3 regions of the Streptomyces sp. NPDC059534 genome follow, and region 3 is predicted to be linked to each of the others. Evidence: riboswitches for the same ligand, from Rfam matches in the RefSeq annotation. Region 3 holds a riboswitch; each other region holds the start of a gene.
The links. Region 3 has a riboswitch for cobalamin ahead of cobN (cobaltochelatase subunit CobN). Riboswitches for the same ligand answer to the same signal wherever they lie in the genome.
Positions count from the first base shown of each region.

Region 1 (9,487 bases), on a different contig from region 3:
AGGGTCGCCAGTTTGGCGCCGTCGTACAGCGCGAAGACCAGTTGCTCGGCCGTCACCCGCCCCCCGATCCGTACGCCCTGCGCCCAGTCGGGCAGCGGCACCTCGGGCAGCGTGAACAGCGGATGCGTGCCGGGGATGGGGGAGCCCAGCAGCAGCGAGAACACCACCCGCAGGAAGACGACGAACAGGCCGAGCTTCACGAAGGCGCCGTACGAACGGGCCCAGGGCGCGTCCGTACGGCGGGCCGCCACGACGTATCCGGCGACTCCCACGAGCAGCCCGAGCAGCAGCGGATTGGTGGTGCGGGAGGCGGCGACGGCCAGGCCCAGGGCCCATAGCCACCAGGCTCCGGCGTGCAGCGCGTTGGCCCGGGTCGCCACCGGGGCCGCGAACCGGGAGCCCGGACCGGGCCGGGACCCCGACGCGGGCCGGGACCCCGGCGCGGGCCGGGACCCCGGCGCGGGCCGGTCCGTGTGCGGGGCCGTGAACGTGCCGCGGCTACGGGCGGGGCTCATCCGCGACGGCGGGCCTTCCAGATCGCGGCGCCGCCGAGCGCCAGGACGGCCGCCCCGCCGGCGAGCACGCCGAAGGACGGACCGCCGCTGCCGTGCCCGGGGGCGGCGGCCGCGGGAGCGGTGGGCGCGGGGGACGCCGGGGCGTTCTCCGCGACCTGCTCGCCGCAGCCCCGCGCCGGATAGCCGGCGATCCCGCACAGCATGGCCGCGCTGTCGTACCGCAGCGGCTTCGCCACCGCGGCCAGCGCCTCCGCGCCCGTCGCGTCCTCGCGGACCTCCGCGCAGCCGACCTTGATCAGCTTCTCCGGCGGGTGCTCGCCGGGCGGGGCGTCCGCGGGGCCGCCGAAGTCGACGACGACGGCGATCCGCTTGCTGCCGTCCTTCTTCTCCACGCCCCCGCAGATCCCCGCGAAGTCGGGGGCCAGGGCCGGCTGGGAGGTGTCGCTCGTGCCCTGGCTGATCGCGAAACGGAAGCCGATCGCGTCGCCGTCGGCGGGCCGGGCGGTCGCCGGGCCCTGGGTGGCGTACGCCCAGGGCTTGCCGCCGTCGCTCTCCCAGAACGACCAGTAGCGGTAGCCGGCGGCCTGCGCCGGGGCGGCCGCGACGGCGGTCAGGGTCAGCAGCGCCCCGGCCGCGGCGCCCGCGATCCGGGCGCCCGCCCTGCGGGTGGCTCTCACTTCTTGCGGCCGCTCACGAGGAAGCCGATGCCGACGCCGACGACCGTGCCGATGCCGATGATCCACCAGATGTCGAAGCCGGACTCCTCGTCGTCGCTGGTGGAGGAGGCGGAGGTGTCGGGGGTCTTGGGCGCGGGGCCGGTGGCGTTGAGCTGCTCGACCAGGTCCGCCGTACCGAACTCGCGCGGGTCGGTCTCGGTGGCGCGGGCGGCCAGGATCAGCTGCGCGTACGCGGCCGGTCCGCTCTCCTTCGCCCAGGCGGCGGAGTTCTTCTCCAGCCACACGAGGGCGGGCTCCGCCTCCTGGGCGGCGCCGGCCGCGGCGAGGGCCACGACCGCGTCGGCGGTGTTGCCGATGTCCGGCTTCTCGGTCGTGTCGGTGGCGCCCGGCATCGGCGGGGTGGTGAGGTGGCCGGTCTTCGCGAGGGCCTTCGCCAGGTAGGAGGCGCCGTTGAGGGCGGCCCGCTCGGCGGTCGGCTTCGTGAGGTCGGTGCAGACCGGCGGCTGCTCGGGGGACGCCTTGGTGGCGGCGATGCTCTTGCCGAGTCCGGCGAGGGTGGCCGCGGCGGTGGCGTCGGCGTTCGCGAGGAGCGTGCCAGCCTTGTCCGGCTGGTACGCGAAGGCCCCGGCGCCGTCCTTGTCCGAGCAGGGCAGGGCGAAGGAGAGGAGCGCGTCGTACGGGGTGCGGCCGTCGGCGGAGGTGTACGAGCCGGGCTTCTCCCCGGTCGCGGCGAGCGCGCCGACGACGATCGAGGTGGAGTTGGCGTCGCTGGCGCCGCCGGCGCCGTAGCCCCAGCCGCCGTCCTTGTTCTGCACGGTCTTCAGCCAGGCGCTGCCGGCCTTGACGGCCTGGTCGACCTTCTCGGGCGCGGCGGCCTGGCGGCGGACGGCGCCGAGCGCCTGGACGGCGACGGCGGTGGCGTTGGTGTCCCGCATCGTCTTGGCGTCACAGGGCGTCGCCGCGTCCGCGCGGTACGAGGCGAACGAGCCGTCGGCGCACTGCTGGCCGAGGAGCCAGCCCACGGCCTGGTCGGCGGGCTGGTAGCCGGTGCTCCGCTGGGCGAGGAAGGCGAGCGACTGGCGCCAGACGCCGTCGTACGTCGGGTCCTTCGTGCCGTACAGGCCGGTCGCGGGGGTGCCGGTCGAGGGGGTCGGAGAGGGCGCGGCGGCGGCCGGGACGGCGGCTGCGGCGCCGAGTGCGACGGCGGCGGCGGCGAGCGCGGCGGCGCTGCGGCGGACGGTGTTCATGGGGCCCTCTCCTGCGGCCGGGCACCGGCACGCCTCAAGGGCACCAGGCTCCGGCTCCGTATTCCTCGACGGTGCCGGCGGTCACGTCCCGGGCGGGGCATTCCGACTTGCCGGTCCTTGCGGGGACCGGCTCACGGTTGCGGGTCAGTGCCGGATTCGCACCGGTCTTCCCCCCGTACGGGCATGATGACGACCCGCTCACTGTACCGGCCCGTACGCCCTCCGCTCCGGCGGTGCGAGACGCCTCACACCGCACCGACTCAGGGGGAGGCGGCAGGTCACCGCGGGGGGCGCGCCGCCGGCCGGGCGGGGAGCGCGACCGGCTCCACGGCGATGTAGGTGACCGGGTCCGTGCCGGTCACGGCCTCCGCGCGGCCCAGTTTCACGAGGCGGCGCACATGGGCCTCGGCCTCGCTGACGGCGATGTTGCGGGAGCCGTGGGGGATCTGGTCCCAGGGCCGGTTCCACTCCATCCGTTCGGCGAGCTGCCAGGGGGTGAGCGGGGCGGCGAGGAGGCCGAGGAGCCCGGTGAGGCGTTCCTCGTGGTGGTCGAGGAGTTCGCGGACCCGGCCGGCGGCGTCGGCGAAGGCGTACTGGTGGGCGGGGAGGACCTCGGCGACGCCGAGGCGGCCGATCCGTTCGAGGGAGTCGAGGTAGTCGCCGAGGGGATCGGCCCCGGTGGCGTCGTCGGGGTCCTCGTACAGACCGATGTGCGGGGAGATCCCGGGCAGCAGGTGGTCGCCGGAGAAGAGCCGGCCGTGGCCGGGCAGCCGCGCGGGGTGCTCCTCCTCCAGGTGGAGGCAGACGTGACCGGGGGTGTGGCCGGGCGTCCAGATGGCGCGCAGCCGCCGGCCGGCCAGGTCGAGCAGCTCGCCGGGGACGATCTCGCGGTCGGGGAGCGCGGAGCGCAGGCCCGGCAGCGTCCGCATCCGGCCGGACGCGCGGGCCGCCCGCAGCGGCGCGATGTGGTCCTCGGGGGCGCCGACGGTGGCGAGCTTGCGGGCGAGGTAGTCCAGCCAGGTGCCGGGTTCGGCGCTCCGCGTCCGGCGCACGACGGCGGTGTCGGCGGCGTGCATGGCGATCCACGCCCCGGACTCCTCGCGGACCCGGCCGGAGAGGCCGTGGTGGTCGGGGTGGTGGTGGGTGATGACGACCCCGTGGACGTCCCGCACCGAAAGACCCAACACCTCCAGGCCGCCCGCGAGTTCGGCCCACGACGCGGGGTCGTCCCACCCGGTGTCGACGAGCACCGCACCCCGGTCGGTGTCGAGCACGTGGACCAGGGTGTGGCCGAGCGGGTTGTCCGGGATGGGCACCCGGAGCGACCAGACGCCTCCGCCGTGCTCGGTCACCTGGGTCATGTGCCCTCATCTCTACGAGACCGTACGGAGCTTGCTCGACCATTGCCCACTATAACTAGAACTGGTATCAGTTCTGAGGCATCGTCAGGAAGTCCAGGGAATCCATCTCCTCGGGAGGCAGCGGTCATGACCGAGCTTGTGGAGCACGGAAAGCTGTTCATCGGCGGGGAGTTGACCGATCCGCTGGGCACCGGAGTGATCGAGGTGATCTCCCCGCACACGGAGGAGGTCATCGGACGCGTCCCGCACGCCTCCGAGGCGGATGTCGACCGGGCGGTCGCGGTCGCCCGCCGGGCCTTCGACGAGGGGCCGTGGCCCCGGATGACGGTCGGGGAGCGGATCGAGGTCGTCAGCCGCATCAAGGACGCGATCGCGGTGCGGTACGAGGAGATCGGCCGCTCCATCAGCGCGCAGAACGGCTCCCCGTACTCGTGGTCCGTCCTCGCCCAGGCGCTCGGCGCGATGATGGTGTGGGACGCGGCGATCACCGTCGCCCGGGACTTCCCGTACGAGGAGCGGCGCGGCGGTGTCCTCGGCCCGCTGCTGGTCCGGCGCGAGCCGGTCGGCGTGGTCGCGGCCGTCATCCCGTGGAACGTCCCGCAGTTCACCGCCGCCGCCAAGCTGGGGCCCGCCCTGCTCGCCGGCTGCACGGTGGTCCTCAAGCCGTCCCCGGAGTCGCCCCTCGACTCGTACATCCTGGCCGAGATCGCCACCGAGGCCGGGCTGCCCGAGGGCGTCCTCAGCATCCTGCCCGCCGACCGCGAGGTCAGCGAGTACCTCGTCGGGCACCCCGGCGTCGACAAGGTGTCCTTCACCGGATCGGTCGCCGCCGGCCGCCGGGTCATGGAGGTCGCCTCCCGCAACCTCACCCGCGTCACCCTCGAACTCGGCGGGAAGTCGGCCGCCGTGATCCTGCCGGACGCGGACCTGGAGACCGCCGTCGCCGGGATCGTCCCGGCCGCCTGGATGAACAACGGCCAGGCGTGCGTCGCCCAGACCCGCATCCTCGCCCCCCGTTCGCGGTACGAGGAGATCGCCGAGGCCCTCGCCGCGGCGGCGGGCGCCCTCGTCGTCGGCGACCCGCTCGACCCGGCCACCCAGGTCGGCCCGCTCGTCGCCCGCCGCCAGCAGCAGCGCTCCCTCGACTACATCGGCATCGGCCAGCAGGAGGGCGCCAAGGTCCTCGCGGGCGGCGGCCGCCCGGCCGGACTCGACCGCGGCTGGTACGTCGAGCCGACCCTCTTCGGCGGCGTCGACAACTCCATGCGGATCGCCCGCGAGGAGATCTTCGGCCCGGTCATCTGCCTCCTGCCGTACGGGGACGAGGCCGAGGCCCTCCGGATCGCCAACGACTCCGACTTCGGCCTCAGCGGCAGCGTCTGGACCGGCGACGTCGAGCACGGCATCGACTTCGCCCGGGGGGTGCGCACCGGCACCTTCAACGTCAACACCTTCAGCCTCGACATGCTCGGCCCCTTCGGCGGCTACAAGAACTCCGGCCTGGGACGCGAGTTCGGCCCCGAGGGCTTCGGCGAGTACCTGGAGCACAAGATGATCCACCTTCCGGCCGGCTACGAGGGCGGCGCGTGATGGGCGACCGCTGGCGCGTCGAGGTCGACCGCGGCGTCTGCATCGGCTCCGGCATGTGCGTCGACCACGCCCCGCACGGCTTCCGTCTCGACACGGCCCGCCAGTCCCACCCGGCGGAGGCGGAGACGGACGCGGGCGAGGCACTGCTCGCCGCGGCCGAGGGCTGCCCGGTGGAGGCGATCCTGATCACCGTCGCGGACGGCGGGGAGCCGGTGTTCCCGCCGGAGGAATAGCCGGGGAAGCGGCGGGGGCTCGGCGGGGAGGCGGTGGGCAAGCGGCGGGGGCTCCGCCGCTTCCCGGCCCCGCCCCGCCCCGGCCCGGCGCCGGCCCCGCCCGCCCCGCCGTCCGCCGGACAACGCCCGTGACCTGCGCGTACCGCGTGTGTGACACTCCCTCGGCACAGCGGACACACAGGGAGTGGGGCAGGTATGCGGGGTCGGGGTACACGGTGGGCGGCGGTCGCGGGCGCGACGGCGGTGGTGCTTCTCGGGGCGGGATGCGGGACGGGCGCGGGCGCCGGGGGAGGGGGTTCCGCCTTCGGCCGGGAGACGGTGCACGCCGAGATCGTGGGCGCCGTCGAGAAGGCGGGGCTGCCGAAGTCCGACCTGGCGGGGCCGGGCGGGGCGGGCGGCACGGGCTCCACGCCGCGGCCCGCCCCGTCCACGGAGCGGGAGCGGCTCGAGGAGCGTGTCACCGCTTGCACGGCCGGATGGCAGTACGTCGGCCCTCCCGTCGACGGGTCGCGCCGCGACTTCGAGGAGGCGGTCGACGCGCTGGTCGGCCAGGCGTGGACCGAGGGGAACCGGCAGGTCGAGAAGGTCGGCGAGGAGGGCGACACCATGGTCGGGGTCACGCTCAAGAAGCGGGGCTGGACGCTGTTGGCCCGCCATCACGACGTGAAGCAGGGGCTGGTCGTGGACATGATCTCCCTGCAGGCGACGGAGGACGCGTGCATGAACAAGTTCACCGAACAGGAGTTGGACTCCTTGTTCGGGAAGGACCGCGAACGGCCTTGACCGAAGGCGCCTTTGCGTACGTCGCCCGTTCCCACGTGCAAAACTATGCCCTTGGTCACGGGGGCGACGGGCCTTCGTATGAGCGTATTCGGGAGTGTCGTGCGCAAGGCGAGGTTGGTGGCCGCGGCCGCCGGTGTGGTGCTGCTGGTCGCGGGTTGCGGAAGCGAGGGCGGTGCGGACAAGGGCGGTTCGGCGTCCGGGGGTTCGTCCTCGGCCGGTTCCTCCGCGGCGGGCGGCTCGGGCGGTTCGAGCGACGAGAAGCTGGACGCGGCCGCGGTCACCAAGGAGCTGACGGACGCGGCGACGGGGGCCGGCTTCGCGCAGGACGCCTCGGGCGAGCAGGTGCCGGCCGAGGCCAAGGACTGCATGGTCAGCTGGACGGCGGACGCCGAGAAGGCCGCCGACCCGGCGAAGTCGTACACGGACACGGTCGCGACCCTGACGAAGGGCGGCTGGAGCGAGGAGCGGAGCTCCGGCGCGGGCGGCTCGGTGATCAAGTCGCTGAAGAAGAGCAGCTGGCAGCTCCAGGCCAGCAACCACTCGGCGGGCCCGCTGAAGCTGGTGATGTTCGTGGCCGTCGACGGCGGCCCGGACTGCGCGGCGGCCCTCGCGGCGAGCAACGCCAAGCCCGCGGGTTCCTGATCGGGCGCCGCCCGCGCCTCCGGCCGGTGGACCGTCGGGGGCGCGGGCGGGACGTGTCAGACCGTTCCGGGCTGCGGGGCCGTGAGGTCGATCAGCCGGCAGACCGTCTCGATGTCGATCTTCACCTGTGCGATCGAGGCGCGTCCGGACAGCCAGGTGATCAGGGCCGAGTGCCAGGTGTGCTCGATCACCCGGACCGCCGAGAGCTGGCTCGGGGTCGGGTGCTCGGCGCCCATCGCGTCCAGGATGATCGCGGTCGTCAGCCGCGAGACCGTGTCGACCTCCGGGCTCACGCTGCGGTCGGCGAACGTGAGGGCCCGCACCATCGCGTCGGCCAGCTGCGGTTCCCGCTGGAGCGCGCGGAAGGCCCGCATCAGGGTCTCCGCGACCCGCTCGGCCGGGTCCGCGCCGGCGGGCGGCCGCTTCCGCAGGGTGGTGTGCATGTGCTGGAGCTGGTCCTGCATGGTCGCGACCAGCAGATGGATCTTGGACGGGAAGTAGCGGTACAGCGTGCCCAGGGCCACGCCGGCCGCCTCGGCGACCTCCCGCATCTGCACGGCGTCGAAGCCGCCCCGCGCCGCGAGCTGGGCGCTGGCGTTCAGGATGCGGCGGCGCCGCGCCTCCTGGCGCTCCGTGAGGGCCGGCGACGCGGGTCTGTGGTCCGCTCTGTTCTCTGCGGTCATGAGGTCCCGTTCCGTGCGGTGGGGAGCGACAGTATGGCGGCGTGGCCGCCGTGGCGCGAATCACCTGTTCCGGCTCTCACGGCGGAGCTACCTGCCGGTAGATTCTGTCCTCCTTGAAGGATCAAGGAGTGGGCAGGAAGACAGGCGAGAAGATCCAGAACGATCAAGTCTGTAACTTGTTCTAGATTAGCGCGAGCGGTTACGCTCCGGCGAAACGCACGCTCGAAGGGGGTCGCGCATGACCGCTGAGGCCATAGAGGCAAGCCCCCGACAGGGCGTCACCGCAGCCGGTGACGCACCGTTGCGGATCGCTCTCCTCACGTACAAGGGGAACCCCTTCTGCGGTGGGCAGGGCGTCTACGTCCGGCACCTCTCCCGCGAGCTCGCCCGCCTCGGCCACCACGTCGAGGTCGTCGGCTCCCAGCCGTACCCCACGCTCGACGAAGGGGTGCCGCTCACCGAGATCGCCAGCCTCGACCTCTACCGCTCGCCGGACCCGTTCCGGACCCCGAAGCGCGAGGAGTACCGGGACTGGATCGACGCGCTGGAAGTCGCCACCATGTGGACCGGCGGCTTCCCCGAGCCGCTCACCTTCTCCCTGCGGGCCCGCCGCATGCTCGCCGCCCGCCGCGGCGACTTCGACGTCGTCCACGACAACCAGACCCTCGGCTACGGGCTCCTCGGCGGCCCCCGCGCCCTCGGCGCGCCGCTCGTCACCACGATCCACCACCCGATCACCGTCGACCGGCAGCTCGAACTCGACGCCGCCGCCGACTGGAAGCGCCGCGCCTCCGTCCGCCGCTGGTACGCCTTCACCCGCATGCAGAAGCGCGTCGCCCGCCGGACCGAGTCCGTCCTCACCGTCTCCGGCACCTCGCGCCAGGAGATCGTCCAGCACCTCGGCGTCCGCGAGGACCGCATCAGGGTCGTCCACATCGGCGCCGACACCGACCTCTGGTCGCCCGACCCGTCCGTCGCCGAGATCCCCGGCCGGATCGTCACCACCTCCAGCGCCGACGTCCCCCTCAAGGGCCTGATCCACCTGATCGAGGCGCTCGCCAAGCTCCGCACCGAGAACCCCGACGCGCACCTCGTCGTCGTCGGCAAGCGCGCCGAGGACGGCCCCGTCGCCGCCGCCATCGAGCGGTACGGGCTCGACGGCGCCGTCGAGTTCGTCAAGGGCATCAGCGACGCCGAGCTCGTCGACCTCGTGCGCTCCGCGCAGGTCTCCTGCGTGCCCTCCCTGTACGAGGGCTTCTCGCTGCCCGCCGCCGAGGCCATGGCCACCGGCACCCCCCTGGTCGCCACCACCGGCGGCGCGATCCCCGAGGTCGCCGGCCCCGACGGCGAGACGTGTCTGGCGGTGCCGCCGGGCGACGCCGGGGCGCTGGCCGCCGCGCTGGGGCGGGTGCTCGGCGACCCGGAGCTGCGGGCCCGGCTCGGCGCGGCCGGGCGTGAACGCGTGCTGTCCCGGTTCACCTGGGCGCGTGCCGCGCAGGGAACGGCCGAGCTGTACCGCGAGGCGATCGCCCTCCAAGGCGCCGGGTCCCGCCGGTGACGCGACCGGCCGCCCTCAGGGACGCCTGCCCACCACTTCCCCCCAACCGCGAAAGCAGGACTTCGTGCTGACCGTCGACTTCACCCGCTTCCCGCTCGCCCCCGGCGACCGTGTGCTCGATCTGGGCTGCGGTGCGGGTCGGCACGCGTTCGAGTGCTACCGGCGCGGCGCGCAGGTCGTGGCCCTCGACCAGAACGG
Region 1 is NZ_JBHWAQ010000002.1:9,973-19,459, forward strand. Features, by position in the region: gene ACFVZH_RS02135 (energy-coupling factor transporter transmembrane protein EcfT) at 1-515, opposite strand, end outside; gene ACFVZH_RS02140 (SCO2322 family protein) at 512-1,192, opposite strand; gene ACFVZH_RS02145 (prenyltransferase/squalene oxidase repeat-containing protein) at 1,189-2,439, opposite strand; cobalamin riboswitch at 2,513-2,652, opposite strand; gene ACFVZH_RS02150 (MBL fold metallo-hydrolase) at 2,718-3,800, opposite strand; gene ACFVZH_RS02155 (aldehyde dehydrogenase) at 3,927-5,390, shown strand; gene ACFVZH_RS02160 (ferredoxin) at 5,390-5,623, shown strand; gene ACFVZH_RS02165 (hypothetical protein) at 5,819-6,406, shown strand; gene ACFVZH_RS02170 (hypothetical protein) at 6,506-7,048, shown strand; gene ACFVZH_RS02175 (TetR family transcriptional regulator) at 7,105-7,731, opposite strand; gene ACFVZH_RS02180 (glycosyltransferase family 4 protein) at 7,970-9,289, shown strand; gene ACFVZH_RS02185 (class I SAM-dependent methyltransferase) at 9,354-9,487, shown strand, end outside.
Region 1: linked by a shared signal. The riboswitch ahead of ACFVZH_RS02145 (prenyltransferase/squalene oxidase repeat-containing protein) and the one ahead of cobN (cobaltochelatase subunit CobN) in region 3 are both predicted to bind cobalamin.

Region 2 (9,487 bases), on a different contig from region 3:
CTCGGAGTCCTGGTTCAACCTGGCGCTGCTGCACAAGTTCCGGCACGACTGGGAGCAGGCGCGGGCCGCCGGGCTGCGCGCGGTCGCGCTGCTCGACAAGGAGACCGGCGCCCCCGACTGGTGGAACGTCGGCATCGCCGCCACCGCGCTCCAGGACTGGCCGCTGGCCCGCCGGGCCTGGCAGGCATACGGACTCAAGGTGCCCGGCGCGGCCGCCGGCACCGGCGAGCCGGCCGGCATGGAGCTGGGCAGCGCCGCCGTGCGGCTGTCGCCCGAGGGCGAGGCCGAGGTCGTGTGGGGCCGCCGGCTGGACCCGGCCCGCATCGAGGTCCTCTCCATCCCGCTGCCGTCCTCGGGCCGCCGCTGGGGCGAGGTCGTCCTCCACGACGGCGTGCCGAACGGCGAGCGGACCACCACCGCCGGCCCCTCCTACCCGGTCTTCGACGAGATCGAACTGTGGGCCCCGTCCCCCGTCCCCACCTGGGTGGTCCTCCTGGAGGCCGCCACCGAGGCCGACCGGGACGCCCTGGAGCAGCTCGCCGCCGAGGCGGGCTTCGCCGCCGAGGACTGGTCGTCCTCCGTACGGCTGCTCTGCCGCGCCTGTTCGGAGTCGACCATGCCGAGCGCCGAGGGCGAGGGCGAGCACTCCGACCCGCACGACCACAGCGAGCCGGGACACCCCGGGCCGCTCGGCCACCGCTCGCCCGGCGAGCTGTGGGTGCCGGAGCGGGAGTGCGGCATCGCGGCCCCGCCGGGCCTGGTGCGCGGGCTGCTGGACGGCTGGGTGGCGGACAGTCCCGACAGCCGTGAGTGGCGTGATCTCGAAGAGGTCTGCTGAGCGGTTCCCCCGGGGCCCGTAGGCTGTCCTCCGACGGAATCGGGTTTTCAGGAAGGCGCGGCCGGACATGGCGCAGCAGGACACGGACGACCAGACGATCAACGACGGCTTCGTCGTGGACACGGAGGACTGCGAGGCGCGTGAGCTCGCCTACCGCGAGCGCGGCACGGCCCGCCCGATCACGGTCGTCGGCAACCCCGTGCTCCACCGTGAGTGCAAGGACGTCACCGAGTTCGACGACGAGCTCGCGAAGCTGATCGACGACATGTTCGCCAGCCAGAAGGCCGCCGAGGGCGTGGGCCTGGCCGCGAACCAGATCGGCGTGGACCTCAAGGTCTTCGTCTACGACTGCATGGACGACGAGGGCGCCCGGCACGTCGGCGTCGTCTGCAACCCGGTCCTGGAGGAGCTGCCGGCCGAGCTGCGCGTCCTGGACGAGTCCAACGAGGGCTGCCTGTCCGTGCCGACCGCCTACGCCGAGCTGGCCCGCCCCGACTACGCGGCGGTCACCGGCCAGGACGCCCAGGGCAACCCGATCAAGGTCCGCGGCACCGGCTACTTCGCCCGCTGCCTCCAGCACGAGACGGACCACCTGTACGGCTTCCTCTACATCGACAAGCTGTCCAAGCGCGACCGCAAGGACGCCCTGCGCCAGATGGAAGAGGGCACCCCGCGCTACGAGACGGTCCCGAACGCCTGATCGCACGTCCGCACGGAGAAGGGCCCCGCACTCGCCGAGTGCGGGGCCCTTCCTCGTACAGCCGTGGGCTAGAAGTCCTCGTCCAGATCCACCGAGCCCTCGACCGCGACCTGGTACGCGGACGGGCGGCGCTCGAAGAAGTTGGTGAGCTCCTGGACGCCCTGGAGCTCCATGAAGGAGAACGGGTTCTCCGAGCCGTACACCGGGGCGAAGCCGAGGCGCTGGAGGCGCTGGTCGGCGACGCACTGGAGGTACTCGCGCATCGACTCGGTGTTCATGCCGGGCAGGCCGTCACCGCACAGGTCGCGGCCGAACTGGAGCTCCGCCTCGACGGCCTCCTTCAGCATGTCCGTGACCTGCTGCTGGAGGGCGTCGTCGAAGAGCTCCGGCTCCTCCTTGCGGACGGTGTCCACGACCTCGAAGGCGAAGTTCATGTGCATCGTCTCGTCGCGGAACACCCAGTTGGTGCCGGTCGCCAGGCCGTGCAGCAGACCGCGCGACCGGAACCAGTACACGTACGCGAACGCGCCGTAGAAGAACAGGCCCTCGATGCACGCCGCGAAGCAGATCAGGTTCAGCAGGAAGCGGCGCCGGTCGGCGGCCGTCTCCAGACGCTCGATCTTCTCGACCGAGTCCATCCACTTGAAGCAGAACTGCGCCTTCTCGCGGATGGAGGGGATCTCCTCGACCGCGTGGAAGGCCGCCGCGCGGTCGTCCGGGTCGGGCAGGTAGGTGTCGAGCAGCGTCAGATAGAACTGGACGTGCACGGCCTCCTCGAACAGCTGGCGCGACAGGTACAGGCGCGCCTCCGGGGAGTTGATGTGCTTGTAGAGCGTCAGCACCAGGTTGTTCGAGACGATCGAGTCGCCCGTCGCGAAGAACGCGACCAGACGGCCGATCATGTGCTGCTCGGCCGGGGTCAGCTTGGCGAGGTCGGCGACGTCCGAGTGGAGGTCGACCTCCTCCACGGTCCAGGTGTTCTTGATCGCGTCCCGGTAGCGCTCGTAGAAGTCCGGGTAGCGCATCGGACGGAGGGTCAGCTCGAAGCCCGGGTCGAGGAGGTTCTTCTGTTCGGTGGAGCTCATTACTGGCATGCCTCGCAGGACTCGGGGTTTTCGAGGGAGCAGGCGATCGCGTCCGCGTCGGGAGCCGCCTGCTGCACGGGGATCGGGGCGGCGGCCTGGGCGGCGCGGGCGATCCGGGTCGCCGGGCGGGAGCGCAGGTAGTACGTCGTCTTCAGACCCTGCTTCCAGGCGTACGCGTACATCGACGACAGCTTGCCGATCGTCGGCGTCTCCATGAACAGGTTCAGCGACTGCGACTGGTCCAGGAAGGGGGTGCGGGCCGCGGCCATGTCGATCAGGCCGCGCTGCGGGATCTCCCAGGCCGTGCGGTACAGCTCGCGGACCTCGGCCGGGATCCAGGTGAAGCCGGCGACCGAGCCGCTGGCTTCGCGGAGCGCCTCCCGGGTCTGGGCGTCCCACACGCCGAGCTTCTTCAGCTCGTCGACGAGGTACGAGTTGACCTGGAGGAACTCGCCCGACAGCGTCTCGCGCTTGAAGAGGTTGGAGACCTGCGGCTCGATGCACTCGTAGACACCGGCGATCGACGCGATGGTCGCGGTCGGCGCGATGGCCAGGAGGAGGCTGTTGCGCAGGCCGACGGTGGCGATCCGCTCGCGCAGCGCGGCCCAGCGCTCGGGCCAGTTCAGCTCCACGTCGTAGTGGTCCGGGTGCAGGACACCGCGGGCCGCGCGGGTCTGCTCCCAGGCGGGGACCGGGCCGCTGCGCTCGGCGAGGTCGGCGGACGCCTCGTACGCGGCGAGCATGATCCGCTCGGCGATACGGGTGGACAGCGCGCGCGCCTCGGCGGAGTCGAACGGCAGCTTCAGCTGGAAGAAGACGTCCTGGAGGCCCATGGCGCCCAGGCCCACCGGACGCCAGCGGGCGTTGGAACGCCCGGCCTGCTCGGTCGGGTAGAAGTTGATGTCGACGACCCGGTCGAGGAAGGTGACGGCCGTGCGGACGGTCGCGTCGAGGCGCTCCCAGTCGATGTCCCCGCCGCCGGCTCCCGGGATCACGAACGAGCCCAGGTTGACCGAGCCGAGGTTGCAGACGGCCGTCTCGCCGTCGTTCGTGACCTCGATGATCTCGGTGCAGAGGTTCGAGGAGTGGACGACCGTGCCCGGCTCGGCCGTCTGGTTGGCCGTCCGGTTCGACGCGTCCTTGAAGGTCATCCAGCCGTTGCCGGTCTGGGCCAGGGTCCGCATCATCCGGCCGTAGAGGTCGCGGGCCGGCATCGACTTGCGGGCCAGGCCCTTGGCCTCGGCGGCGCGGTAGGCGGCGTCGAACTCGTCGCCCCACAGGTCGACCAGCTCGGGTACGTCCGCCGGGGAGAACAGCGACCACTCGGCGTCCGCGTTGACCCGGCGCATGAACTCGTCCGGGATCCAGTGCGCCAGGTTCAGGTTGTGCGTACGGCGCTGGTCCTCGCCCGTGTTGTCGCGGAGCTCCAGGAACTCCTCGATGTCCGCGTGCCAGGTCTCCAGGTAGACGGCGGCGGCGCCCTTGCGGCGGCCGCCCTGGTTCACGGCGGCGACGGAGGCGTCGAGGGTCTTCAGGAACGGCACGATGCCGTTGGAGTGCCCGTTGGTGCCGCGGATCAGCGAACCGCGGGCGCGGATGCGGGAGTAGGAGAGCCCGATGCCGCCCGCGTGCTTCGAGAGGCGCGCGACCTGGTGGTAGCGGTCGTAGATGGAGTCCAGCTCGTCCTGCGGGGAGTCCAGCAGGTAGCAGGAGGACATCTGCGGGTGGCGGGTGCCGGAGTTGAAGAGCGTGGGGGAGGACGGCAGGTAGTCCAGGCGGCTCATCAGCCCGTACAGCGCGGCGACCTCGTCGAGCGCGCGGACGCTGTCGTCCTCGGCCAGACCGCAGGCCACACGCAGCATGAAGTGCTGCGGGGTCTCGATCACCTGGCGGGTGATCGGGTGGCGCAGCAGGTAGCGCGAGTAGAGGGTGCGCAGACCGAAGTAGCCGAAGCGGTCGTCGCCGGCCGCGTCGATCGTCGCGTCGAGCCGGTCCGCGTGCAGCGCGACGAACTCGGCGGTGCGGTCGGCGATCAGGCCCTCGCGGTGACCGACGGCGACGGAGGCGGAGAAGGAGACCGCGCCCTGCCCGGCCGCCTCGTCGGCGATGGTGATCGTCAGGAGCCGGGCGCCGAGCCGGGAGTACGCCGGGTCGTCGGCGATCAGGCCCGCGGCCGCCTCGGTGGCCAGCTCGCGCAGCTCCGCCTCGTCCGACGCGGCGCTGCGGCCGCGCAGCGCGGCGGCGGCGACCTTGCCGGGGTCGGTGTCGGGGAGATCGGCGGTGAGGTCGGTCAGGGTCCGCAGCAGCACGGTCCCGGGGCCGTCGCTCTCGACCGCGGAAGCCTCGGCCGAAGCCGGATCGGCGGGCGCGATGGTCACGTGGGGGCTCTCCCTCGCTCGGCCGGGGCCGCGACGGGGGAAGGCGGGCAGGGGCGCGAACGGTTCATGGGCCGCGCCGTGTCCACCGGCCCACTCCGCGAGGCCCGGAAGTCAGTGGCACCCGGAACGGAAGGACCGGGTGCGCTGGCGGCAGGTCCTCGGACTGACTCCGTACGAATCCGCACGAAGCACACCGTTGCGGGACAGTTCCGGATTCGCGCCGGATTCCCCTGCGTCGACAGCGAGCACGAGCATACATGTGGGGGGCGCCGCTCTTGGCACCCCCCACATGTTGTGTCGCCGCCCCGGCTCAGAACTCCAGGGCGTAGGTGCGCAGAGAGTGATCGGGGATCGGCTCCCAGTCCCGGTCCGGGGTGCGGACGAAGCCCAGGCGCTCGTAGATCCGGTGCGCGGCGACCATGGAGACGTCCGTGGAGAGCACGAGACGCGCGCAGCCGGGGAGGTCCCGCGCCCGCTCGACGCAGGCCCTCACGAGGGCCTCTCCGACGCCCCGGCCGCGGGCCTCCGGGGAGACCACGAGCATGCGGAACTCGGCCTCGCCCTCGACCGCGATGTCGGCCCAGGGGGTGGCGCCCCGGGCGAAGGTCACCCCGCCCAGGAGCCGCCCGTCGCCGTCCTCGGCGACGAGCACCTCGCTCTCGCGCGCCCGCCGCTCGGTGTCCCGCAGCACGTGCAGGTACGAGTCCTCGGCCCCGTACTTCAGCAGCCCGTCGTTCAGATAGGTGCCCGCGGTGAGCTCGCCCAGCTCCTCGTGCTCCTCGGGCCGTACCGCCCTGATCGTGAAGTCCATGGGGCCAGTCTCCCCCGCGGGCGACGCGCGGGGGCCCGGGATCTCCTGGCGGAGAATCCCGGGCCCCTGCGCGTACGGCCGTGCCGCGGGTCAGTGCGTCCCGACGCCGACCTTCGGCGGCTCGGTCCGCACGCCGGTGTCGCCGGCGTCCGCCGTGTAGTCGGACGGCGAGGTCTCGTCGATGCCCTCGGGGGCCTTGACGGCCTTGAGGACGAAGGTCAGGACGACCGTGACGACGAGGTTGAGGACGAAGGCGGTGAGGCCGATGTAGCCGATCTCGCCGATGCCCGGGATCTCGGCGGAGGAGCCGCCGAAGTGCTTCTGGGTCGGGCTGGCGACGCCGTACGCGGCGACCGTGCCGTAGACCATGCCGACGGCCCAGCCGGCGAGCAGCGCCCAGCGGTGGAACCAGCGGGTGAACAGGCCGCCGACGAGGGCCGGGAAGGTCTGGAGGATCCAGATGCCGCCGAGCAGCTGGAAGTTGATCGCGACGGTCTTGTCCATGGTGAGGACGAAGACCAGCGCGCCGACCTTCACCAGGAGGGAGACCAGCTTGGAGACCTTGGTCTCCTGCGCCGGTGTCGCGTCCGGTTTGATGAAGTCCTTGTAGATGTTCCTGGTGAACAGGTTGGCCGCCGCGATCGACATGATGGCCGCCGGGACGAGCGCGCCGATGCCGATCGCCGCGAAGGCGACACCCGCGAACCAGTCGGGGAACATCGTCTCGAAGAGCTGCGGGATGGCGAGCTGGCCGTTCTTGACCTTGATCCCGGCGGCGATCGCCATGAAGCCGAGCAGCGCGAGCAGGCCCAGCATCAGGGAGTACAGCGGCAGGATCGTGGTGTTGCGGCGGATGACCTCGCGGCTCCGGGACGACAGCGTCGCCGTGATCGAGTGCGGGTACATGAAGAGCGCGAGCGCCGAGCCGAGCGCGAGCGTCGCGTACGTCCACTGGCCGGCCTCGCCGGGGACGAGCGCGCCGCGCGGCTTGCCGGTCGCCGGGTTGGTCTGCGCGTACGCCTCGCCGGCCTTGGCGAAGATCTCGTCGAAGCCGCCGAGCTTGATCGGGATGTAGATGATCGCCACCGCGATGACGATGTAGATCAGCGTGTCCTTGACGAAGGCGATGAGCGCCGGGGCGCGCAGACCCGAGGAGTACGTGTACGCCGCGAGGACGCCGAAGGCGAGCAGCAGCGGCAGGTCCTTGACGAACCAGTGGGTGTTCTCGCCGCCGCCGACGCCCATCACGTCCAGGACGGCCTGGATGCCGACGAGCTGGAGCGCGATGTACGGCATGGTGGCGAGGATGCCGGTGACCGCGACGGCGAGCGACAGGCCCTTGGAGCCGAAGCGCCCGCGGACGAAGTCGGAGGTGGTCACGTACCCGTGCTTGTGCGAGACCGACCACAGGCGCGGCAGGAACGTGAAGATCAGCGGGTACACCAGGATCGTGTACGGCACGGCGAAGAAACCGGCCGCGCCCGCCGCGTAGATGGCCGCCGGGACGGCGACGAAGGTGTACGCGGTGTAGAGGTCGCCGCCGAGCAGGAACCAGGTCACCCAGGTGCCGAACGACCGGCCGCCCAGGCCCCATTCGTCGAGGCTTTGCTCATTGTCGGCCTTGCGCCAGCGCGCGGCCAGGAAGCCCATGACCGTGACGGCCACGAAGAAGAAGACGAAGACGCCGAGCGCCACGCCGTTCACGCCGTCCTTCATCGCGCGTCACCTCCCTTGCGGGCACGCTGGTCCAGCTGCCACAGCTTGTACGCGATCATGGTGAGCACGGTGGAGATCAGCACCCAGAGCATCTGGTACCAGTAGAAGAACGGGATGCCGGCGAAAAGCGGTTCGGTCTTCGCGTACGAACTCACCCAGAGCATCGCCACGAACGGGGCGAACAGGCAGAGCGCGATCACCACCCTCAGGGGGGTGATGGTCGGTTGTTTCCCTTGTGTCGCTTCTGACATGGCGATTCCGTCCCCTCGCTGATCACCTCGGTAATGCTGGGGAAATCTAGGGGACGCCTCCGCCGCAGGGAACCCCCGTCCGCATAACGGAACCGATTATTCGGAAATCTCCTCAGAGCCAGCCTTCCTTGGCCGCCCGCACCCCCGCCTCGAACCGGCTGCGCGCGCCCAGCCGGTTCATCAGTTCCGCGTTCATCCGGCGGACCGTCCGCAGCGAGACCCCGAGCCGCCGGGCCGCGACGTCGTCGGTGCAGCCGATGCCGAGCAGCAGGAGCAACTCCCGCTCCTGCGGGGACAGGTCGTGCTCGTCCCGGCGCGGGCTCTCGCCGAACGGGGTGCCCGCCTCCCACAGCCGGTCGAAGAGCACCACGAGGGCGTGCACCAGACCGGGGCTGCGCACTTCCAGGGCGCCGGCGCGCCCGTCCGCCGGGTCGACCGGGACGAGCGCGGCCTCACGGTCGACGACCACCATGAGCATCGGGACGACGGGCATGGTCCGGGCCTCGCCGCCGAGGTCGCGGTACCAGCGCACGTAGTCGACGGTCGGCGGGTCGTTGCGGAAGCTCTCCTGGTAGATCGACCGGATCCGCACCCCTCGTTCCAGGGCGAGTCGGTCCAGGGGCCGGCTGGCGTCCATCGTGTCGGGCAGCTGCGCCCCGCCGGTGAGCAGCGAGAGGCATTCGGTGCGGGCGTTGGCCGCCAGGTCCTCCAGGCGTTCGCGGACCTGGTCGAGGCCGGTGATGCGGTCGACCAGGTCGTGCCGGACGCCGGCGCCGGGGCGGTCGCCGTACGAGGCGAGGATGCCGGCCACCGCCCGGCCCGCCTGCTCGAACCGGCGTCTGCTCCGGCCGAGTTCGGCCTCGGCGCGGGAGAGCAGGAAGGAGAAGCCGACGTCCGGGGTGAAGGGTTCGGCCGTGCCGGTGGCGGCGTCGACGCGGACGAGTCCGAGGTCGGCGAGGCGGGCGAGGGCCTCGCGGACCTCCGGTTCGGTGCGGCCGAGACGTTCCGCCAGCTCGGCCGGGCCGCACCCGGGCCGCTCCAGGAGGAGCCGGTAGACGGCCTCCGGCTGCTCCGCTATGCCGAGCGCCTCCAGCATCCGGCGCCTCCCCTCGTCGCTGTCCGTGCCGCGACGATGCTAGAGGGGACACCCGTTCAGGTCTAGACCAATAAAGGGGCGGGGTCGGTCAGTCGGCCTGGTCCAGCCGCCGCCTGATCCCGTCGTCCAGCCGTACGCCCACCGCCTCCAGCGACTCGTCCAGCTGAACCGCCGAACTCGCCCCGACCACCGGCAGCACCGGGAGCCCGCCACCCAGCGCCCACGCCAGCACCACCTGGTTCGCGGTGAGGCCCAGCTCCTTCGCGACCTCGGCGAGGACCGCGAGCCGCCGCCGCGAACCCCCGTGCCGGTACTGCTCGGGTATCTCCTTGCGCGGATCCGTGTACGCGCCGGTCAGCTGCGTCGTGTACGCCACGAAGGTCAGCTCGGGCCGGGTCCCCAGATAGTCGAGCAGCTCCTCGGAGGCGTGCGGGTTCACCCCGAACTCCGCCCCGGGCCGCGGCCGCAGATACGTGTACCGCTGCTGCACGGCCGCGTAGTCCGGCACCCCCGCGGCCGCCGCCGCGCCCCGCGACTCCTCGACCCGCCAGGCCGCGAAGTTCGAGCAGCCCGCCCGGCCGATCTTCCCCGCCGCCACCAGCTCGCCGAACG
Region 2 is NZ_JBHWAQ010000009.1:137,671-147,157, reverse strand. Features, by position in the region: gene ACFVZH_RS14090 (tetratricopeptide repeat protein) at 1-838, shown strand, start outside; gene def (peptide deformylase) at 906-1,538, shown strand; gene ACFVZH_RS14080 (ribonucleotide-diphosphate reductase subunit beta) at 1,607-2,623, opposite strand; gene ACFVZH_RS14075 (ribonucleoside-diphosphate reductase subunit alpha) at 2,623-5,001, opposite strand; cobalamin riboswitch at 5,133-5,263, opposite strand; gene ACFVZH_RS14070 (GNAT family N-acetyltransferase) at 5,312-5,812, opposite strand; gene mctP (monocarboxylate uptake permease MctP) at 5,903-7,528, opposite strand; gene ACFVZH_RS14060 (DUF3311 domain-containing protein) at 7,525-7,779, opposite strand; gene ACFVZH_RS14055 (helix-turn-helix domain-containing protein) at 7,892-8,875, opposite strand; gene ACFVZH_RS14050 (aldo/keto reductase) at 8,964-9,487, opposite strand, start outside.
Region 2: linked by a shared signal. The riboswitch ahead of ACFVZH_RS14075 (ribonucleoside-diphosphate reductase subunit alpha) and the one ahead of cobN (cobaltochelatase subunit CobN) in region 3 are both predicted to bind cobalamin.

Region 3 (9,487 bases):
GGGTCCCTGCGCTGTCGAGCCTAGATTCGGGGCCGGGGACGCGCATGTCGGAGCCACCGTCTTGAATGGACCCGTGACCGTCTACGACGTCGCCCGGGCGCTGCCGGGCATCGAGGAACTGCGCGACCACAGCCGAGGGCTCGCGATGCTGGAGGCCGTGCTCTGCCCGGAGTGGGAGAGCCGCTACTACTCCTTCGACGCCCACTGGTCGGAGCACGAGCAGCTGGCGTCGATGAAGGACGGTTCGGGCGGCGAGTACACGATCGTCCTCTCCCCCGCGGGGGCGTTCGCCCGCGTCTTCGACCACGAGTCGCCGCTGAGCCCGTACGGGCCCCTCGCGGACGGGCAGACCTGGCCCGGGGTGCTCGACGGCGTCCCGGCGGCATTCCGGGAGTACCTGACGGAGCCCGCGTTCACGGACGAGGACGGGGTCCACGTCACCACCGCCTGCCTGTGGCGCGAGACCGCGGACACCGCCTGGCGCACCGGACCGGTCGAGTTCCCCGACCTGGACGGTCGCGCGGACCCGGACGGCTCCGCCGGCCTCCTTCACCTGCTCACGGACCGCTCGGCGACGGCGTACGCCACCTGGGCGTCCGACTACCACGAGACCCCGGTCGACCTCGAAGCCGTCCGTCACGTCCTCGCCCTGCGCCCCCTCACGCCCGAGGTCGTCGCCGCCCTCAACCCCGGTGTGGTCCTCGCCGACCTCGCGGAGGACATCACCGAGATCGACTACCCGGTCGCGCGGGACCTCGGCTGACTCAGGCGGAGAGGCGCTTCCACTCCGGCGCCAGCAGCGACATCACCGTCGCGTCCACCCGTTCGCCCTCCCACAGCAGGGCTCCGCGCAGGACGCCCTCCGGGGTGAAGCCGACCTTCTCGTAGGCGCGGCGGGCGCGGGGGTTGAAGGCGTAGACCTCCAGGGAGATCCGGTGGAGGCCGAGGGACTCGAAGCCGTATCCGACGATGAGGCGGGTCGACTCCGTGCCGAGGCCGCGACCGGTGCCGTCCGGGACGAAGGCGATGCGGAAGGAGCAGGACTCGTTGTCGGGGTCCCAGTCGTTGAGCACGGCCTCGCCGACGACCCGGCCGGTCGCCCGCTCCACGACGGCCAGGTCGAGGCGGTCGTCCCGCACGCCCCGGGAGCCGTACCACTTCCGCAGGGCCGGCTCGTCGAAGACGGTGTGACAGCCGGTCAGCCGCATCACCTCCGCGTCCTCGAAGAGGGGGAGCAGCGCGGGCACGTCCGCCTCGGTGACGGGGCGGAGGACCACCAGGCCGCCGGTGAGGGTGGGCTTGTACGAGAAGTCGGGCATCCGGGCATTCTGCGGGGCGGCCCGTACGGCTGTCCCCCGGTTTACGGCCCCGCCACCTCCGACCGGCCCACCACCGTGCCCGCGCGGTCGATGCAGACGACGTCCACGGAGACGGGGGCGCCGCGCAGGACCGCGAGGGCCTCGTCGCGGGCGCGGGCGGCGACCAGGTCGCCGAGGGGCACGCCGGCGGCCTCGCAGAGGCGGAGGGCGGCGAGGCCGGTGTTGGCCTCCGCGATCTCCGCGGCGAGGGCGTCCGACGCGCCGCCGGTGCGGGCGAGGGCGGCGAGGAAGGGCTTGTCGACCTGGGAGCGGGCGGAGTGCAGGTCGAGGTGGCCGGCGGCCAGCTTGGAGAGCTTGGCGAAGCCGCCGCAGAGGGTGAGCCGGTCGACCGGGTGGCGGCGGATGTACTTGAGGACGGCGCCCGCGAAGTCGCCCATGTCGAGGAGGGCGATCTCCGGCAGCTCGTAGAGGCCCGCGACCGTGCGCTCGGAGGTGGAGCCGGTGCAGCCGGCGACGTGGGTGAGACCGCCGGCACGGGCCACGTCCACGCCCCGGCGGATGGAGTCGATCCAGGCGGAGCAGGAGTACGGGACGACGACGCCGGTCGTGCCGAGGATCGACAGGCCGCCGAGGATGCCGATGCGGGGGTTCCAGGTGGAGCGGGCGATCTCGGCGCCGTTGTCGACGGAGACGGTGATCTCGACGTCGCCGGGTGCGCCGTGCCGGGCGGCGACCCCGGCGACGTGCTCGCGCATCAGCTGCCGGGGCACGGGGTTGATCGCGGGTTCGCCGACCTCCAGCGGGAGCCCCGGCAGGGTGACCGTGCCGACGCCCTCGCCGGCTCGGAAGACGACGCCGGAGCCGGGCGGCAGGAGCCGTACCGTCGAGCGGATCACCGCCCCGTGGGTGACGTCCGGGTCGTCGCCGGCGTCCTTGACCACGGCCGCCATGGCGGTGTCCGCGGTGAGCAGCTCGGCGGCCAGCGCGAACGCCGGCGTCTGCCCCTTCGGCAGCGTGATCGTCACGGGGTCCGGGAAGTCGCCGGTCAGCAGGGCGGTGTACGCGGCCGTCGTCGCGGCCGTCGCGCAGGCACCGGTCGTCCAGCCCGGGCGGAGACCGGTGTGCTTGAGTTGGGCCTCACGCCCGCCGCCTGAAGTCACGAAGAGGCTCCTGTGCACGTACTCATTCTCGGGGGGACCACCGAGGCCCGCGCGCTCGCCGGACTGCTGCACGGCGAGGTCCGGGTCACCAGCTCCCTCGCGGGGCGGGTGGCGAGCCCCCGGCTGCCCGAGGGCGAGGTCCGGATCGGCGGCTTCGGCGGCGTCGACGGGCTGGTCGCATGGGTGCGGGAGCACGCCGTGGACGCGGTCATCGACGCCACCCATCCCTTCGCCGAGCGCATCAGCTTCCACGCGGCCCGGGCGGCCGCCACCGCCCATGTTCCCCTGCTGGCGCTCCGCCGCCCCGGCTGGGTCCCGGGGGAGGGTGACGACTGGCGCTCCGTGGCGTCCCTGGAGGAGGCCGCCCAGGCCCTGGACGGCTTCGGCGACCGTGTCTTCCTGACCACCGGCCGGATGGGCCTCGCCGCGTTCGCCGACCGCCCGCAGTGGTTCCTGGTCCGCTCCGTGGACGCCCCGGACGCCCCGATGCCGGCCCGCACCGAGATCCTCCTCGACCGGGGCCCCTTCACCCTGGACGGCGAACGCGAGATCCTCGCCCGTCACCGCGTCGACGTCCTCGTCACCAAGGACAGCGGCGGCGCCGCGACCGCCCCCAAACTCACCGCCGCCCGCGAGGCCGCCCTCCCGGTCGTCGTGGTCCGCCGCCCGCCGGTCCCGGAGGGCGTCCCGGTGGCGACGACCCCCGAGGAGGCAGCCGCCCGGGTGCTGCGGGGGTGACCCGGCCGGCCTGGGGGCCCGGTGGCTTCACCCGTAGCGGCGGGGTGTCCAGGTGAGGGTGTGGCCGTCGGGCCGCCGTACCGCGCGGGTCTGCGAGGAGCCGACGAGGAGCAGGGTGCGCATGTCGACCTCGGAGGGCTCCAGGGTCTTCAGGGTGACGATGCGGACCGACTGCTCGGGGCCGCCGACGTCGCGGGCGACGACCACCGGGGTTTCGGGGGCACGCAGGTCGAGCAGGAGGTCGCGGGCGGCGGCCACCTGGTGCGTACGGGACTTGGACCCCGGGTTGTAGAGGGCGATCACGAGGTCGGCGGAGGCCGCGGCGCGCAGCCGGGCCTCGATGACGTCCCAGGGCTTGAGCCGGTCGGAGAGCGAGATCGTCGCGTAGTCGTGGCCGAGGGGGGCGCCCGCGGCGGCGGCGGCCGCGTTGGCGGCGGTCACCCCGGGGAGGACCCGTACGGGGACGTCGGCGTAGGCGGGTTCGCAGGCGACCTCCAGGACGGCGGTGGCCATCGCGAAGACGCCCGGGTCGCCGCCGGAGACGACCGCGACCTTCCGGCCGCGGCGGGCCAGGTCGAGGGCGAACTCGGCGCGCTCGGACTCGACCTTGTTGTCGGAGCCGTGGCGGATCTGGCCGGGGCGGAGCACCGGCACCCGGTCGAGGTAGGTGGTGTAGCCGACGAGGACGTCGGCGTTGACGAGCGCGCCGCGCGACTCGGGGGTCAGCCAGGGTGCCCCGGCCGGGCCGGTGCCGACGACGACGACCTCGCCGCGTTCCCGTACCGGGGGCTCCTGGTCGACGCGGGAGGGCAGGACGGCGACGGAGAAGTACGGGACGGACTCCGGGTCCACCTCGGACAGGGCACCGGTCCGCTCGCCCGTCATGAACGCCCGCTCCACGTACCGGGCGTCGTCCAGGCGGCCGGCCCGCTCCAGGGCCCGCTTCACGGTGGGGAAGGTGCGGCCGAGCTTCATCACGACCGCCGAGTCGGTGCCCGCGAGACGGGCCGTCAGCTCGTCCTCCGGCAGGGTGCCGGGGATGATCGTGAGGACCTCCTCCGCCTCGCACAGCGGCTCGCCGAGCCGGGCGGCGGCGGCGCTCACCGAGGTGACGCCGGGGATGACGGTGGTGTCGTAGCGGTCGGCGAGCCGCTTGTGCATGTGCTGGTACGAGCCGTAGAACAGCGGGTCGCCCTCGGCGAGGACGGCGACGGTGCGGCCGGCGTCGAGGTGCGCGGCGAGACGGGCCGCGGCTTCCTCGTAGAAGTCGTTCAGGGCGCCCCGGTAGCCGCCGGGGTGGTCCGTCGTCTCCACCGTGAGCGGGTACATCAGCCGCTCCTCGATGTGGTCCTCGCGGAGGTGCTCCGCGGCGATCGAGCGGGCGATGGAGCGGCCGTGGCGGGCCGAGTGGTACGCGACGACGTCGGCGGCGGCGATGGCCTTCACCGCGGCGACCGTCATCAGGTCGGGGTCGCCGGGGCCGAGTCCGACGCCGTACAGCTTTCCGGTCACGGTGGTCATGCCTGGATCTCCGCTTCGTGGGCGATCGCGTTGATCGCGGCGGCCGTCATGGCGCTGCCGCCGCGCCGGCCCCGTACGACGAGGTAGTCGAGGCCGAGGGTGTTCTCGGCGAGGGCGTCCTTGGACTCGGCGGCGCCGATGAAGCCGACCGGTATGCCGAGGACGGCGGCGGGCTTCCCGGCGCCCTTCGCGACCATCTCCAGGAGGTGGAAGAGGGCGGTGGGCGCGTTGCCGATGGCGACGACGGAGCCTTCGAGGCGGTCCCGCCACAGTTCGAGGGCGGCGGCGGAGCGGGTGGTGCCCAGTTCGGCGGCGAGGGCCGGCACCGACGGGTCGGAGAGGGCGCAGATCACCTCGTTGTCGGCGGGCAGCCGCTTGCGGGTGACACCGCTGGCGACCATCTGCGCGTCGCAGAGGATCGGCGCGCCGGCCCGGAGGGCTTCGCGGGCGCGGGAGACGACCTGCGGCGAGTAGGCGATATCGCGTACGAGGTCGGTCATGCCGCAGGCGTGGATCATCCGGACCGCCGCCTGGGCGACGTCGGCGGGCAGGCCCGCCAGATCCGCCTCGGCACGGATCGTGGCAAAGGACCGGCGGTAGATCTCCGCTCCGTCCTTCTCGTAGTCGAACATCCTGTTGCTCTCGCTCATCTCGTCGGGTTCGTGCGGGCGGTGGCGACCGCTTCGGTCAGGGAGCTGCGGGGGGTGGGGAGTCCGTCCACCAGATAGGTGTCGTCGCCGGTGGCGAGGACCTCGATCCAGCCGCCGTACGGGTGCCCGCAGCGGCGGGCGCACCCGGAGAAGTGCACGGGCAGCGGCCCGGCGGGCGCGGCGAGCGCGTCCGCCCGGACGTCGGCGAGGGACTTGGCGCAGCCGGGCCGCCCGGTGCAGGCGGTGACCCCCGCCCCGGGCGCCTCGGGCCGGGTGATGAGCCCGTGCCGCTCCAGCTCCCGCAGCCGGTCCGTGCCGGTGCGGGGTGCCGGGCCGGCCGCGGGGGCCGGAGCCACGACGACCACGCCGCGCCAGGGGGTGAGCCGGAGTTCGGCGGCGGGCAGCAGGGCCCGCAGCTGGGCGGCGGTCAGCCGGCCGAGCGGTGCGAGGACGTGCAGGGCGCCGCCGGGGAGCGCGCCGGGCGCGGGCGGCGGGGACACGGTGAGCGGCGGTACGGGGACGGGCTCGGCGGTGATGCCGGCCCGCGCCAGGGCCGCGGCCCAGTCCGGAACGTGCTCGTCGGGCAGTTCGCCCGGCCGCCAGGCCCCGTTCCCGGCGGCCTCGGCGGCGTCGAGGAAGGCGAGGGCGGCGGCGAGGGCGGCGCGGACGGCGTCGGCGGCGTCGATCCGGAAGACCCGGGAGCGGAGCCACAGCCGCACGGAGCCGTCCGCCTCTGCGACCAAGCTCACATCCCCGCCGAGCCCGGCGACCTCTCCGCACCCGTCGTCCAGGACGAACAGGAACCGTCCCGAAAGGGACGCGGCCCGCGGTTCGGCGCACAGCGCGGCGTCCAGCTCGCGTGCCCACAACTGCACGTCCGCGTGGCCGAGTCCGCCGAGGCCGGCGGTGGGCGAGGCGATGATGTTGCGGACGCGTTCGTGGGTGGGAGAGGGCAGCAGGTCAGCCTCGGCGAGCAGCTCGGCGAGCCGTGCCCCGCAGTCGTCCGCGAGGCCGCGCAGTTCCGCGTTGCCGCGCGAGGTGATGCTGATCCGCCCGTCGCCCAGGGTCTCCGACGCGTGGGCCAGGACCTCGGTCTGACGTGGCGTCAAGCGTCCGGCGGGCAGCCGCAGTCGGGCGAGCCGCCCGTCGTCGGCGGAGTGCAGGCGCAGCGCCCCGGGGCAGGCGTCGCCACGGTCCCGTATGCGAGGTTCGCCCGGTTCGGGCGCCGGGGGTGGGGTGGGCGGCATGGCGGCGAGCATACCCACGGGGAACCGGCCGACCACCGGGTGTGATCCGGCCGACTCCCCGGCCCGGCCCGGCCCGCCGACGGCACGATCTACTATGCAGACGGCATGGGGTCCCAGGACCCCGGGGAGGAAGCCCGGTGAGAATCCGGCGCGGTCCCGCCACTGTGAGCCCGGCCCGGTCGTGTTTCGGCACGACCTGGAACGGGTGAGTCAGGAACTCCCGCCATCCATACGACCACCCGGGGCGCGGACAACCCCGAGGAAGGCCACCGCACGCCATGCTTCTGCTGCTGTCGCACTCCGACACCGACCTGCTCAGCGCCCGGGCGGCGAACGCCGGCTCCGCAGGCCCGGTGGAGTACCGCTTCGCCAACCCCTCGCGCCTCCCCCTCGCCGAACTGTCCGCCCTCCTCGACGACGCCGAGCTGGTCGTCGTCCGCCTCCTCGGCGGACTCCGCTCCTGGCAGGAGGGGCTCGACGCGATCCGCGCCGCCGGAAAGCCGGTCGTCGTCCTCAGCGGCGAACAGGCTCCCGACGCCCAGCTGATGGAGGCGTCCACCGTCCCCGTCGGCGTCGCCACCGAAGCGCACGCCTACCTGGCGCACGGCGGCCCCGCCAACCTGGAGCAGCTGGCCCGCTTCCTCTCCGACACGGTCCTCCTCACCGGCCACGGCTTCGAGGCCCCGGCCGCCGCCCCCACCTGGGGCCCGCTGGACCGCACCCCGCGCCGCACCGACGGCCCGACCGTGGCCGTGCTCTACTACCGCGCCCACCACATGAGCGGCAACACCGCCTTCGTCGGCGCCCTCTGCGACGCGATCGAGGACGCCGGCGCCCAGGCGCTGCCGCTGTACGTGGCGTCCCTGCGCGCCCCCGAGGCCGAGCTCGTCGACACCCTCCGCACCGCCGACGCGATCGTCACCACCGTCCTCGCCGCCGGCGGCACCAAGCCGGCCGAGGCGCAGGCCGGCGGCGACGAGGAAGCCTGGGACGCGGGCGCGCTCGCCGCGCTCGACGTGCCGATCCTCCAGGCGCTGTGCCTGACCGGCTCGCGGTCCGCCTGGGCGGAGAACGACGAGGGCCTCTCCCCGCTGGACGCCGCCAGCCAGGTCGCCGTGCCCGAGTTCGACGGCCGGCTGATCACCGTCCCGTTCTCCTTCAAGGAGATCGACGAGGACGGCCTGCCCGCGTACGTCGCCGACACCGAGCGCGCGGCCCGCGTCGCCGGGATCGCCGTCCGGCACGCGCGGCTCCGCCACATCCCGAACGCCGAGAAGAAGCTGGCGCTCGTCCTCTCCGCGTACCCCACCAAGCACTCCCGCATCGGCAACGCGGTCGGCCTCGACACCCCCGCCTCCGCCGTCGCCCTGCTCCGCCGCCTCCGCGCGGAGGGCTACGACTTCGGACCGGAGGAGGACCTCCCGGGTCTGGTCTCCGGCGACGGCGACGAGCTGATCTACGCCCTCATCGACGCCGGCGGCCACGACCAGGACTGGCTCACCGAGGAACAGCTCGCGAAGAACCCGGTCCGCATCCCGGCCGCCGACTACAAGCGCTGGTACGCGACCCTGCCCGAGGAACTGCGCACCCACGTCGAGGAGCACTGGGGCCCGGCGCCCGGCGAGATGTTCCTCGACCGCTCCCGCAACCCGGAGGGCGACATCGTCCTCGCCGCCCTGCGCCGCGGGAACCTGCTGATCCTCATCCAGCCGCCGCGCGGCTTCGGCGAGAACCCGATCGCGATCTACCACGACCCCGATCTCCCGCCGTCCCACCACTACCTGGCCGCCTACCGCTGGATCGCCGCCCGCGCCGACGACGGCGGCTTCGGTGCCGACGCCATGGTCCACCTCGGCAAGCACGGCAACCTGGAGTGGCTGCCCGGCAAGAACGCCGGCCTGTCCGCCGCCTGCGGCCCCGACGCGGCCCTCGGCGACCTGCCGCTCGTCTACCCCTTCCTCGTCAACGACCCCGGCGAGGGCACCCAGGCCAAGCGGCGCGTCCACGCCACGCTCGTCGACCATCTGGTGCCGCCGATGGCCCGCGCCGACTCCTACGGCGACATCGCGCGCCTGGAGCAGCTCCTCGACGAGTACGCGCAGATCTCCTCCATGGACCCGGCGAAGCTGCCCGCGATCCGCGCCCAGATCTGGACGCTGATCCAGGCCGCCAAGCTCGACCACGACCTGGGCCTCCAGGAGCGCCCGGGGGACGACGGCTTCGACGACTTCCTGCTGCACGTCGACGGCTGGCTGTGCGAGGTCAAGGACGCCCAGATCCGCGACGGTCTGCACGTCCTGGGCGGCGCCCCGGCCGGCGAGGCCCGGGTCAACCTGGTGCTGTCCATCCTGCGCGCCCGCCAGATCTGGGGCGGCACGCAGGCACTGCCCGGCCTGCGCGAGGCCCTGGGTCTCGACGAGTCGGCCGCGACCCGCACCACCGCCGACGAGGCGGAGGCCAAGGCCCGCGAGCTGGTCGAGGCGATGGAGGCCGCCGACTGGTCGGTGGACGCGGTCGGCACGGTCGCCGCCGCGTACGGCCCGGAGGTCCACTCCGTCCTGCGCTTCGCCTGCGAGCAGGTCGTGCCGCGCCTCGCCGCCACCACCGACGAGCTGACGCACGCCGTGCACGCCCTGAACGGCGGCTTCGTCCCCGCCGGCCCGTCCGGTTCCCCGCTCCGCGGCCTGGTCAACGTCCTGCCGACCGGCCGGAACTTCTACTCCGTCGACCCGAAGGCCGTGCCGTCCCGGCTCGCCTGGGAGACCGGCCAGGCGCTCGCCGACTCCCTCCTGGAGCGCTACCGCACCGACAACGGCGAGTGGCCGACCTCGGTGGGCCTCTCCCTGTGGGGG
Region 3 is NZ_JBHWAQ010000011.1:77,986-87,472, reverse strand. Features, by position in the region: gene ACFVZH_RS15920 (hypothetical protein) at 74-763, shown strand; gene ACFVZH_RS15915 (GNAT family N-acetyltransferase) at 765-1,319, opposite strand; gene ACFVZH_RS15910 (cobalt-precorrin-5B (C(1))-methyltransferase) at 1,361-2,479, opposite strand; gene ACFVZH_RS15905 (cobalt-precorrin-6A reductase) at 2,492-3,217, shown strand; gene ACFVZH_RS15900 (precorrin-2 C(20)-methyltransferase) at 3,245-4,738, opposite strand; gene ACFVZH_RS15895 (precorrin-8X methylmutase) at 4,735-5,388, opposite strand; gene ACFVZH_RS15890 (cobalamin biosynthesis protein CobG) at 5,385-6,647, opposite strand; cobalamin riboswitch at 6,726-6,877, shown strand; gene cobN (cobaltochelatase subunit CobN) at 6,914-9,487, shown strand, end outside.